2 regions of the Variovorax raffinosi genome follow, and region 1 is predicted to be linked to the other one. Evidence: predicted binding sites of a transcription regulator. Region 1 holds the regulator's gene; the other holds the start of a gene.
What was found. Region 1 encodes NrdR, which represses ribonucleotide reductase genes. Its sites were predicted from a motif close to CACNANATNTNGTG; they were not measured.
Positions count from the first base shown of each region.

Region 2: a site for NrdR is predicted at 4,658-4,671, ahead of ACSFB7_RS07275 (ribonucleoside-diphosphate reductase subunit alpha). Genes of this name have one in related genera too.

Region 1 covers NZ_JBPJZR010000003.1:510,021-516,054, reverse strand. The annotation lists gene ACSFB7_RS13520 (pilus assembly protein) at 1-1,637, shown strand, start outside; gene ACSFB7_RS13515 (type IV pilin protein) at 1,634-2,050, shown strand; gene ACSFB7_RS13510 (GspH/FimT family pseudopilin) at 2,047-2,619, shown strand; gene nrdR (transcriptional regulator NrdR) at 2,669-3,112, opposite strand; gene glyA (serine hydroxymethyltransferase) at 3,147-4,391, opposite strand; ZMP/ZTP riboswitch at 4,430-4,555, opposite strand; gene ACSFB7_RS13495 (lytic transglycosylase domain-containing protein) at 4,585-5,436, opposite strand.
Region 2 covers NZ_JBPJZR010000002.1:251,369-257,402, forward strand. The annotation lists gene ACSFB7_RS07250 (cytochrome C assembly family protein) at 1-265, shown strand, start outside; gene ACSFB7_RS07255 (PP0621 family protein) at 262-528, shown strand; gene ACSFB7_RS07260 (two-component system sensor histidine kinase NtrB) at 545-2,242, shown strand; gene ACSFB7_RS07265 (sigma-54-dependent transcriptional regulator) at 2,247-3,812, shown strand; gene ampD (1,6-anhydro-N-acetylmuramyl-L-alanine amidase AmpD) at 3,799-4,404, shown strand; gene ACSFB7_RS07275 (ribonucleoside-diphosphate reductase subunit alpha) at 4,755-6,034, shown strand, end outside.

The sequences.
Region 1 (6,034 bases):
CCGAGCCTGCAGCGTCAGACGCCTTCGGGCCCGAGCGGCTGGCCTATCTGCGGGGAGATCGGCGCAAGGAGCTGTCGAGTCCGGACGGCATGTTCCGTGTTCGCGATTCGGTCATGGGCGACATCGCCCACTCCATTCCCTTGTTCGTGGGTGCGCGGCAAGGCCGGCAGGCGGCCGTGTATGTCGGCGCCAACGACGGCATGCTGCATGCGTTCTCCGCCCGAACGGGTGAAGAACTGTTTGCCTATGTGCCCCGCAGCTTGCTGCCCAAGCTGGCCGCTTACACCTCGCCCGACTACATCCATCAAAGCGAGGCCGACGGCCCGCCGGTGGTCGGCGAAGCGCCGGCAGCCCATGGCACGCAGAGGACCGTTCTGGTCTCCGGCACAGGCGGTGGGGCCACCGGCGTCTTCGCACTCGATGTGACCGACCCTTCGGCTTTCTCCGCGGACAAGGTGATGTGGGAGTTCAGCGGTGCGGATGACGCGGACATGGGCCACCTGACGCAGGCACCGCGCATTCTGAAGTTCCGCACCTCGGCGGCGACCCGCGCGGGCGCTGCCACCTACGGCTGGTTTGCCGTCGTGCCTTCGGGTTTCAACAACGCCAATCCTGACAAGCGTGCCGCGCTGTTCCTGCTCTCGCTGGACAAGCCCGTCGGTGCTTCGTGGGCGCGGGGCGTCAACTATCACAAGATCGTCCTGCCGCGTGCGGCCGACAACGCCATCGTGAACGCATTGAGCGTGCCGGGCGACTATGCGGCCGCAGATGGCGCCACGCGCTTTCTCTATGCCGGCGATACCCAGGCCAACCTGTGGAAGTTCGACTTCACCGGCAACGCGCCGTGGAGCGAGGGCAACGCATTGGGGTTCAAGGGCCATCCCCTGATGGTTGCGATGGGCGAGGGCGGTGCGGTTGCCAGGCGCCAGCCGATCACCGTGCAGCCGGAAGTCGGCGTGGGGCCGGACGGCGACGCCATCGTGCTTTTCGGCACCGGGAAGTTCGTGAGCCCGGAAGACCTGGCTCGCTCGAACCACGGGCTGCAGACCATGTACGCCGTGTTCGACAGCGGCACTGCCATTCCGGCCGGTGCTGCGCGCACGCAGCTTCAATCGCGCAAGGCGGCCGTTGCGACGGGAGAGATGCTCCCGTCCATCACGGGCGATGCGTTCGTGTACGGCGCTTTCGACCCCAAGACGGTCAGCCGGCGCGGCTGGTACTTCGATCTGCCGGCGTCACCTGATCAGGGCGAGCGACTGGTGTCCAGGCCGCTGCTGAGCGATGGCCATCTGTTCTTCAACACGCTGATCCCCAAGCCCAGCGCGTGCGGCGGCGACGGCGGCGGGCGCAGTTGTGCGGTCAACGCGATGACCGGACTCTCGAAGGGCGGCACCTGCGAGCCTTCAGATGCGGGCCGGCCGGGCACGGCGCACTTGCTGCAGCTGGGCGAGGCCGGCTACAGCGCGACCGACTCTTTCGGCCGCCGGTCGGCAACACGGCGGCTGGCTGTCGTCAGGCTGGGCACCCGGGGCGGTGTCTCGACGGCGCGGCCTGTAGCTGACGGCAAGGCCGCGCAAGTCGCGGGGCGCCTCAATTGGCGGCAGGTCATCGATTACCAGGGAGCAAGAAAAAAATGAGCACAGCAGCATCGCGCCGTCGCGGGTTCACGTTGATCGAGGTCATGATCGTGCTCGCCATCGTTGCCATCCTGGCGGCCATTTCCTATCCGTCGTACATGGACTTCGTGCGCAAGAGCTGGCACAGCGAAGCACGGTCCGCGCTGATGCAGCAGATGCAGCACCAGGAGCGCCACTTCACCCAGGTCGGCCGCTACCACGCCTACGAAGGCGATTCGGGCAACGGCGGCGCGGGTGGCAAGTACACCGTCGAAAGCGGCAATTGCGAGGGGCACGGCAACATCGAAAGCTGCGTCCGGCTCACGGCGAACCTGAAGGCCGGCCTCTCCGATCCACGGGTCGGCAAGTTCTGGATCGACAGCAAGGGCGGCAAGGGGTGCGATGGCCTGCCGCGCGGCAGGTGCTGGCAGTGAAGACGTTCTTGCGCAGCGCGAAGCGTTTGGGCGGCTTCACGCTGGTCGAGCTGATGGTCGTCGTGGCCATCGTCGCCGTGGTGGCGACCATCGGTGTGCCGAGCTTTCGCGACCTGCTGATCAATCAGCGTCTGGCGGCCGCAGCGCAGGGCTTCAGTTCCGCGTTGAGCCTGGCGCGCATGGAAGCCATCCAGCGCTCGCAGAGTGTCAGGGTGCTTGCGTTGGCGGGCAACGACTGGGCCAGTGGCTGGTCCGTGCTGGCCGGGCCGGAGTCCTCGCTTCAGACATTGCGAAGTTTCGAGCGGTTGCCGGAGGGCGTGAGCGTCGATGCAGCGCTCGGAGACGGATTCGCGCAGGGCCTGCGCTATGACAGCAACGGATTTTCCCGTCGGGCATCCAGCGGGGCTTTCAGGGCCGGATGTCTCACGCTGAAGGCACAGACCGGTCGCCGGGCATCGATCATCGTGTCCGGATCAGGCCGGACCCGGGTTTGCGACCCGGATCGGCGAGGAGATTGCGGCACAGGTGCGTGCGGCAAGGGAGGCGCGAGGGAGGAAGAAGGTGCCTGACGCGGCATGACGCGGCGTGAAGCGAGGTCACGCGAAGCCGCGCGCCGGCTCAGATGTCCCGCAGCAACTGCCTGAACTCGTCCACGTCCTCGAAGCTGCGGTACACCGAGGCAAAGCGCACGTAAGCCACCTTGTCCATGCGCTTGAGTTCGCGCATCACGAGTTCGCCGACCTTGGTCGAGTCGATTTCGCGCAGGCCGCTGGCCAGCAGTTTCTGTTCGATGCGCAACAGGGCGTTGTCGATCTGCTCGATGCTCACCGGCCGCTTGCGCAGCGCCAGCATCATCGAGGCGCGCACCTTGCTCGAATCGAAGTCGGCGCGGCTGCCGTCCTTCTTGACGACGACCGGAAAATTGACGTCGGGCCGTTCGTAGGTGGTGAAGCGCTTGTCGCAGGCGCTGCACTGGCGGCGCCTGCGGACGAAATCGGCATCTTCCGACACGCGGGTCTCGACGACCTGCGTTTCAAGATGACCGCAGAAAGGGCACTTCATGCGGCCATCACGATGCCGGGAGCAGCTTCGGGGTTCAGCGGTAGACCGGGAACCGGCTCGTCAGCGCATGCACCTTGGCGCGCACCGCGTCGATGTTCGCCGCGTCGCGCGGGTTCTCGAGCACGTCGGCGATCAGGTTCGCGGTGATGCGGGCCTCTTCGTCCTTGAAGCCGCGCGTGGTCATGGCGGGGGTGCCGATGCGCACGCCGCTGGTGACCATCGGCTTTTCAGGGTCGTTGGGGATCGCGTTCTTGTTGATCGTCATGTGGGCGCTGCCCAGCACGGCTTCGGCTTCCTTGCCGGTGATGCCCTTGGCGCGCAGGTCGACCAGCATCAGGTGGCTTTCGGTGCGTCCGCTCACGATGCGCAGGCCGCGCTGGGTGAGGGTGTCGGCCACGATCTTGGCGTTCTTGACCACTTGTTGCTGGTAAGCCTTGAACTCGGGCGCCATCGCCTCCTTGAACGCGACGGCCTTGGCGGCGATCACGTGCATCAGCGGGCCGCCTTGCAGGCCGGGGAAGATCGCGCTGTTGATGGCTTTCTCGTGCTGCGACTTCATCAGGATGATGCCGCCGCGCGGACCGCGCAGGCTCTTGTGCGTGGTCGAGGTCACGATGTCGGCGTGCGGCACCGGGTTGGGGTACACGCCCGCGGCCACGAGGCCGGCGTAGTGGGCGATGTCGACCATGAAGATCGCGCCGACGTCCTTGGCCACCTTGGCGAAGCGCTCGAAGTCGATGTGCAGCGAATAGGCCGAGGCGCCCGCGATGATCAGCTTGGGCATGTGCTCATGCGCCTTGCGTTCCATTGCGTCGTAGTCGATGGCTTCGTTGGCGTCCAGGCCGTAGCTCACCACGTTGAACCACTTGCCGCTCATGTTCAGGGGCATGCCGTGGGTCAGGTGGCCGCCTTCGGCCAGGCTCATGCCCATGATGGTGTCGCCGGGCTTCAGGAAGGCCAGCATCACGGCTTCATTGGCCGAGGCGCCGCAATGCGGCTGCACGTTGGCGGCGTCGGCACCGAAGATCTGCTTGATGCGGTCGATGGCCAGTTGCTCGGCCACGTCGACGTGTTCGCAGCCGCCGTAGTAGCGCTTGCCCGGGTAGCCTTCGGCGTACTTGTTGGTGAGCTGCGAGCCCTGGGCGGCCATGACGGCCGGCGAGGCGTAGTTCTCGCTGGCGATCAGCTCGATGTGATGTTCCTGGCGCGCGTTTTCGGCTTGAATTGCGGCCCAGATTTCGGGGTCGGTCTGTTCGACCAGGATATTGCGTTGGTACATGGCAGTCCTTTGAAGACGAGGTCCTTGTTCAACCAAACAAGGGCTGCCCAGGCGAACGGCTGAACGCCTGTTGTGGTCAGGCGGCACGCTTCCCAGTGGTATTCCACGTCAGCGCGTGGCACCTTTCTAGGGTGCTGCGCCTATCGCCAGTCGCGTACCGGCCGAGTGTAGCGCACACCCGGCCACAAGGCCTTCAGGAAACAGCGGAAAGCAGGGCGACCTTGGCGGGCTCCGAGCCTTCTTCGGCCTTGATCGGCGCCGGCGTTGGCGCCACGACGGGCATCGGCTGCGCGCGCACGGTCGTGCGGGGTGGCAGCACCGACGGCGCACGGCCGTTGGCAACCTGCAGCAGCCGCTCGTGCTCGGCCATCACCTTGCTGGCGTAACCGCCGTCGTCCTCGAGGTTGGCCGCGCCCACGTAGTAGCGCAGGCCGCCTTCGAGCGAGCCGGCTCGGGAGATGCATTCCTGCAGCACCTTCACGCCGACGCGCATGTTCGTCACCGGGTCGAAGGCGGTGAGCGTGCCGCCCGCGCTTTCGTACTTGTCGCCGTGCACGCGCGTCATGACCTGCATCAGGCCCTGGGCGCCGACATGGCTCTGGGCAAAGGGATTGAAGCTGGATTCCACGGCCATGATGGCCAGGATCAGCGTCGGGTCGAGCTTGGTGCGCTTGCCGATGTTGTAGGCCTCTGCCACGAGCACGCTCAGCGGCTCGGCCGCGACGCTGTACTTCTTGCTGAGCCAGTACGCGACGGCGGCCTGCTGCTTGGGCAGGTCGCCAGGGCTCGCGGCCGTGGTGCGCTCGATGGCGGTGGGCTCGAGGTCGGTGACTTCAGGCGCAGGCTTGCGCGACTGCAGCCAGCCCATCAATTGTTCCTCGCCGGTCTTGCGCAGATCGGGCCTCGCCACGAGGGCGAGGGCCGCGAACACGATGGCCAGACCGACCAGTGCAAACCCGTTATGGGTGATTTCAAAAAAGCCGTCTGCCACATCGGACACAAAGGTCCGTAGCCCGCGGGCTGTGGCATCAAACGCCTTGTTCATCGCTCTTCCTTTCTGTGCGGCACCCGCGTCGCAACGCCTGGAGCAGGCGAGGGATGAAGGCAACGGCGCTTGGATTGGTACGAATCAGGTTCCGCGCATGGAAGGAGGGGTTAGGAGCGCGGTGACCTGATCAAGCCGGGGGAGTTCGGCAGCGGATTCAGGGGAGGCCTTGCTGCGTCTGGCAGCGAAGGCAGGCGGATTCTAGCGTGGCTAAATACCCGGTCAAGCATAAGGAATTGATTTCTTATGCTAATAGTTACTTAAAAAATCGACCGTGACTGAGGTGTTTAGGCTTACGGGAAAGCCCTGAAAAGATTCGATTTGCAATGCGAGGGTGCGGCACCTAATCTGAACGGGCCTGAGGTTTCAGGCGTTTTTCCGAGGTCCGGTAGCCAGAGGTGCAAGTCAAAGGCTCGAACGACCGAGGATCCACGGTGGCAATCTCTTGCTGCCAGCACGACAGGAACCATTGACTTCCGGTCGCGCGAATCGATGGCATGGGTCTTATGCCCGCCATCAAGCCCGGTGATGAGGCACTCAGTCGAATCACCGGGCTTTCTTGTTTCTGCATTCGCACCTGTTTGCGGCACACTCCGGC
Region 2 (6,034 bases), on a different contig from region 1:
GCTCTCGGCCACGCTGCTGGCCGGCCTTCTGTTCAGCGAACAGTTGTACGGCGCCGCCGGCCGCGTCTGGAAGTGGGACCACAAGACCACCTTCTCGGTGCTTGCGTGGCTCACCTTCGCGATCCTGCTGATCGGCCGCGCGCGCTTCGGCTGGCGCGGCCGCACCGCCCGCCGCGTGCTGTATGCCGGCTCGGCTCTCCTGTTGCTCGCCTATGTGGGCTCCCGCTTCGTGCTCGAAGTGGTGCTGACGCGTCCTCCCGTATGAAGTATTTGCTTGTCCTCGCCGTGCTCTGGATCGCGATCTGGCTCTGGCGCAAGAACCGCCGCGAAGAAATGCGCGATGCGCAGCGCGAGCGCGCGGCCAAGGCGCAGCGCCCGCCCTCCGCCCCTGCGGTCGGCGCGCCGCAGGCCATGGTGCGCTGCGTCCATTGCGGCCTGCATCTGCCGGCGACCGATGCCATCGCCGGTCCCGGTGGCGCGGTCTATTGCAGCGCCGCGCACCGCCAGGCCGGCGCGGCGTCCGGCTGAGCACGCCCCGTCTCGCATGAGTTCCCCCCTCTGGTCGCGCGGCGAACCGGTCACCGACTGGGACGTGCTCGAACAGGGCAACGGCCAAAGCACGGCCCTGCAACGGCTCTGGCGCGGCTTCATGGTCGCGCGCTGTTTTGTCGCGCTGGTGCTGGTGCTGCTGCAGTGCGTGGCCTTCGCGCTCGGACAGACGATGCAGCCGGTGGCCATCGCGATCTCTGCCGGCTACCTGGTCGCCAGTTGGCTGGGCATGCGCTACACACGCTTCGTGCCGCCGATCCGCGGCTTCACCCCGCTGTGGCTGCTGACCATCGGCGTCGACCTCGCCGCCTTCACTTCGCTGCAGGTGATCCAGGGCGGCAACGTCAACTACACGCCGCTGTTCGCGCTGCCGGTGCTCATGAGCGCGGTGCTCGGCACGATGACGGTGAGCCTGGGCACCACGGCCACCGTCACGCTGCTGCTGCTGGCCGACGCGGGCTGGCACTGGCTGCAGCAGCCGGTCGACTCCTCCGGCCGCTTCGTGCAGGCGGCGCTCACGGGCACCGGCCTCTTCGTGGTGGCCCTGCTCGCCCACGAACTGGCCCGCCGCCTGACACGCGAAGAGGCGGTGGCGCAGCGCAACCGCAGCAGCGCGCAGATGCAGGCGCAGGTCAACGACCTGGTGATCGAGACGCTGAGCGAAGGCGTGCTGGTGATCGACGCCGAGGGCCTGGTGCACGCGGCCAATCCGGCGGCCGATGCAATCCTCGGGCAGGGCTTGGCGAAACTGACGCTGCCGTTCGCGCTGCATGCACAGCCGGCCTGGCATGCGCTGGCCGCGCTCGCGCGCCAGACCTTCGCGCGACGGGCGCCTCAGTCCGAAGAAATTCCGGTGGCGCAGGCACGCGGGGCGGCGCGCGAGGTGCGCGTGCGCACGCGGCTCACACCCACCAGCGACCGGCATGTCGACAGCCTGTGCGTGATGTTCCTGCAGGACCTGCGCGAACTCGAAGCCCGCATCCGCACCGAGAAACTGGCCGCGATGGGCCGCATGTCGGCGGCCGTCGCGCATGAAATCCGCAATCCGCTGGCCGCCATCACCCAGGCCAGCGCGCTGCTCGCCGAAGACTTGACCGACCCCGCGCACCGCAAGCTCACAAGCATGGTGCAGCACAACGCGCAGCGGCTGGCCCGCATCGTGGACGACGTGCTCGATGTCTCGCGGGCGCGCCAGCAGCGCGTGCTCTCGCTCGGCGAGCAGGTGGTGCTCGACCCCGCGGTGCAGGTGCTGGCCGATGAATGGGTGCGCCAGACGCAGCGCAAGGGCGTGCTCGTCACGCTGGACGCCGCGCAGAGCGATGTGCGCTTCGACGCCGAACACCTGCGCCGCCTGATGGTCAACCTGCTGGACAACGCCGCGCGCTACGCCGGCAAGCGCGAAGGCTCGATCCAGGTGCTGACGACGCTTCAGCGTGCAGGCACCCATCGCCCCAGCCTGGCGGTGTGGAGCGACGGCGCGCCGCTGGAGCCGGCGGTGAAGCGGCATCTGTTCGAGCCCTTCTTCTCGTCCGAGAGCCGCTCGAGCGGCCTGGGCCTTTTCCTTTGCCGCGAGCTGTGCCGGCGCCACGGCGCCACCATCGGCTACGAACGGCGCGCGCTCGTGCCGGGCGGGCCCGAGGGCAACGAATTCTTCGTCAGCTTCGCCGCCAGCGAAAACCGGCTGACACAATAGCGCCGTGAGCACCCCGCACCCTACCGCCCAGCGCCCCGCGCAGATCCTAGTCATCGACGACGAGCCCGACCTGCGCACACTCTATGAGCTGACACTGCTGCGCGAAGGCTATCGCGTCGAAGCCGCGGGCAGCGTGTCCGAAGCCTGGCAGCACCTCGAAGCCGGCGGCTTCGACGCGGTGATCACCGACATGCGGCTGCCCGACGGGCAGGGCATGGAAATCATCCATCGCATCCAGAGAGACCAGCGCAGCGAGCGCTGCGTCGTCATGACCGCCTACGGCTCAGCCGAGAACGCGGTCGAGGCGCTGAAGGCCGGCGCCTTCGACTACCTCACGAAGCCTGTCGACCTGAAGCAGTTCCGCGCCGTCGTCGCCTCCGCCGTGCAGGCGCGGCAGGCATCGCAGACGCCAACCCGCGCCGTGCGCGCAGCTCCGGCGAACAGCGGCGAGGCCAGCATGGTGACCACGGGCAGCGGCGCCGCCGCGCTCGACCGGCTGGTGGGCGATTCGGAGCCGATGCGCCTCGTCAAGTCGCGCATCGCAAAGGTGGCGCGCGGCATGGCGCCAGTGCTGGTGCGCGGCGAATCGGGCACGGGCAAGGAACTGGTGGCGCGCGCAGTGCATGCCTGCAGCCAGCGCAGCGACGGGCCTTTTGTCGCAGTCAATTGCGGCGCGATTCCCGAGAACCTGCTCGAAGCCGAATTCTTCGGCGCCAAGAAGGGTTCATACACCGGCTCGGCGCAAGACCGCGACGGCTATTTTCAGGCCGCACGCGGCGGCACATTGTTCCTCGACGAAATCGGCGACCTGCCGCTGGCCATGCAGTCGAAGCTGCTGCGCGCCATCCAGGAGCGCAGCGTGCGCTCGATCGGCTCGACGCAGGAAGACGCGGTCGACGTGCGCATCGTGAGCGCCACGCACAAGGACCTGCACGCCGAAGTGCAGGCCGCGCGCTTCCGGCAAGACCTTTTCTACCGCCTCAACGTGATCGAGATCGCGGTGCCCGCGCTGCGCGACCGCCGCGAGGACCTGCCCGCGCTGTGCACCGCCCTGCTCGCGCGCATCGCGCAAGACGGCGGCCTGCCCGTGCCGCACCTGTCGACCGAGCTGCTGCGCCGGCTGGCGCTGCATCCGCTCGACGGCAATGTGCGCGAACTTGAAAACCTGCTGCACCGCGCGGTCGCGCTCAACGACGGCGACGAACTGCAGCTCGACCTGATGGGCGCTGCCGCGATGGCGGCGGCGGAAGCCGCCTCCACGGGACCGGCCCCGCTGTCGCCCGCCGGCGACTTGCCCGTCGCAACCGCTCCCGTTGCGCATGTCGCGCCTGCTGCGCCCATTGCGGAGCCCAAGGTTGCCGCCCCCCCGTTGCCCTCCGACCTGCAGGCCTACCTCGACCAGCAGGAGCGCGAAATCCTCGTGCGCGCGCTGCACGAAAGCGGCTTCAATCGCACGGCCGCCGCCGCGCGGCTCGGCATGAGCCTGCGCCAGATCCGCTACCGCATCGCCCGATTGGGCATCACCACGCCCAACGGCGACGATGGCGCCAGCAGCCATGCCGACGACTGAAGCCTGCGCCGATGACGACGGCCTCTGGCAGGCCGGCTGGTATCGCTTTGCCAAGGCGCTGCGCTCGCCGAATTTCGGCCCCCGCCCGGAAGGCGCGCAGACCGACCTGGTCGTGCTGCACTCGATCAGCCTGCCGCCCGGCGAGTACGGCGGCGACGCGGTGCAACAGCTCTTCACCAACCAGCTCGACTGGGATGCGCACCCCTACTTCCAGAGCATCCGTGGCCTGGAGGTGTCCTCGCATTTCTATGTGCGCCGCAACGGCGAGCTCTGGCAGTTCGTGAGTTGCGACGACCGCGCCTGGCATGCTGGCGTGTCGTCCTGGCGCGGCCGCGGCAACTGCAACGACGACTCGATCGGCATCGAACTCGAGGGCCTCGAAGGCCTGCATTTCGAGGAGGCGCAATACGAGACGCTCGCAAGCCTCTGCGCCGCCGTCGCGCAGCACTACGCCATCGCGCACATCGCCGGCCACGAGCACATCGCACCGGGTCGCAAGCAAGACCCTGGTGAAGGTTTCGACTGGCCTTCGCTGCGCGCGCGGCTCGGGTGGAGTCCACAAATGTTTCCCGCTCAAGTGGTGCCGCGCTAATTTTTTCAATCGCGTTGCGTCCCGTGATGCGCCGTTCTTGCGGCGCAGCAATGCGACAATTGCAAACGCCAGATCCAGCAACCATGCGCCCTGCAGGCTCAAATCGGCCTGCAAGCCAAGCCCCATGCGGCTTGCGCCACCATGGGCCAGTATTGATGCGGCACCGCTGGCGGTGTCCTATGCCGAAAGAAATATCGGCAATGCTTGTATCCATAGGAAAACGCTACATCTAGTGGGTTGTAGCCCCCTCACACCCTAGATATAGTGTCTTCCGTCCGACGCTCAATGTCGGCGCGACGCCCAGCCAAGGCGTCGCCATCCAACAAGAATTGCCAACCGAGAGGAAGCGAATGCAAACAGCCCTGAACCCCCAATCGACCCCGCGTGCCGTTCCCTCGACGCCACCGCAGCAGCAGCGAGACACTGCTGGCTCGTCCACCGGCCAGAACCTCGCGCACTACCAGATCATTCGCCGCAACGGCGCCGTCGTGCCCTTCGAGCCGAACAAGATCGCCATCGCGATGATGAAAGCCTTCCTGGCGGTGCACGGCACCCAGGGCGCGGCTTCGGCCAGCGTGCGCGAAACCGTCGACGTGCTCACGCAAGGCGTGATCCGCGCGATGGTGCGCTCGCGTCCGGGCGGCGGCACCTTCCACATCGAAGACGTGCAGGACCAGGTCGAGCTCGGCCTGATGCGCGGCGGCCACCACGAAATCGCGCGTGCCTACGTGCTGTACCGCGAACGCCGCACGCAAGAGCGCTCCAAGCAGGTCGAGCAGGAAACGCCGGCCGCGCCCGCGCTGCATGTGCTGGACAACGGCGAGCTCGTCACCCTCGACCTGAACGAACTCAAGGGCCTGATCGAATCGGCCTGCGAAAACCTGGGCGACAGCATCACCGCCGCGCCGATCGTCGCCGAGACGATGCGCAACCTGTACGACGGCGTGCCGCTCGACGAGGTCTACAAGGCTTCGATCCTGGCGGCCCGCACGCTGATCGAGAAAGACCCCGACTACACCTTCGCCACCGCGCGCCTGCTGCTGCACACGATCTTCAAGGAGATCATCGGCCGCGAAGTGATGCCGGTCGACCGCGCCACCGCCTACGCCGACTACTTCCCGCAATTCATCAAGAAGGGCGTGGACAACGACCTGCTCGACGAAAAGCTGCTGCAGTACGACCTGCCCCGCCTGGGCGCCGCCCTGAAGGCAGAGCGCGACAACCAGTTCGACTACCTCGGCCTGCAAACGCTGTATGACCGCTACTTCCTGCACGTGCGCAAGGCCCGCATCGAGCTGCCGCAGGCTTTCTTCATGCGCGTGGCCATGGGCCTGTCGCTGAACGAAATCGACCGCGAAGCGCGCGCCATCGAGTTCTATGAAGTGCTGTCGTCGTTCGACTTCATGTCGAGCACACCCACCCTCTTCAACGCCGGCACGCTGCGCTCGCAGCTGTCGAGCTGCTACCTGACGACCGTGCCCGACGACCTGGACGGCATCTACGAGTCGATCAAGGAAAACGCGCTGCTCTCGAAATTCGCGGGCGGCCTGGGCAACGACTGGACCCGCGTGCGCGCGCTCGGCAGCCACATCAAGGGCACCAACGGCGAATCGCAAGGCGTGGTGCCGTT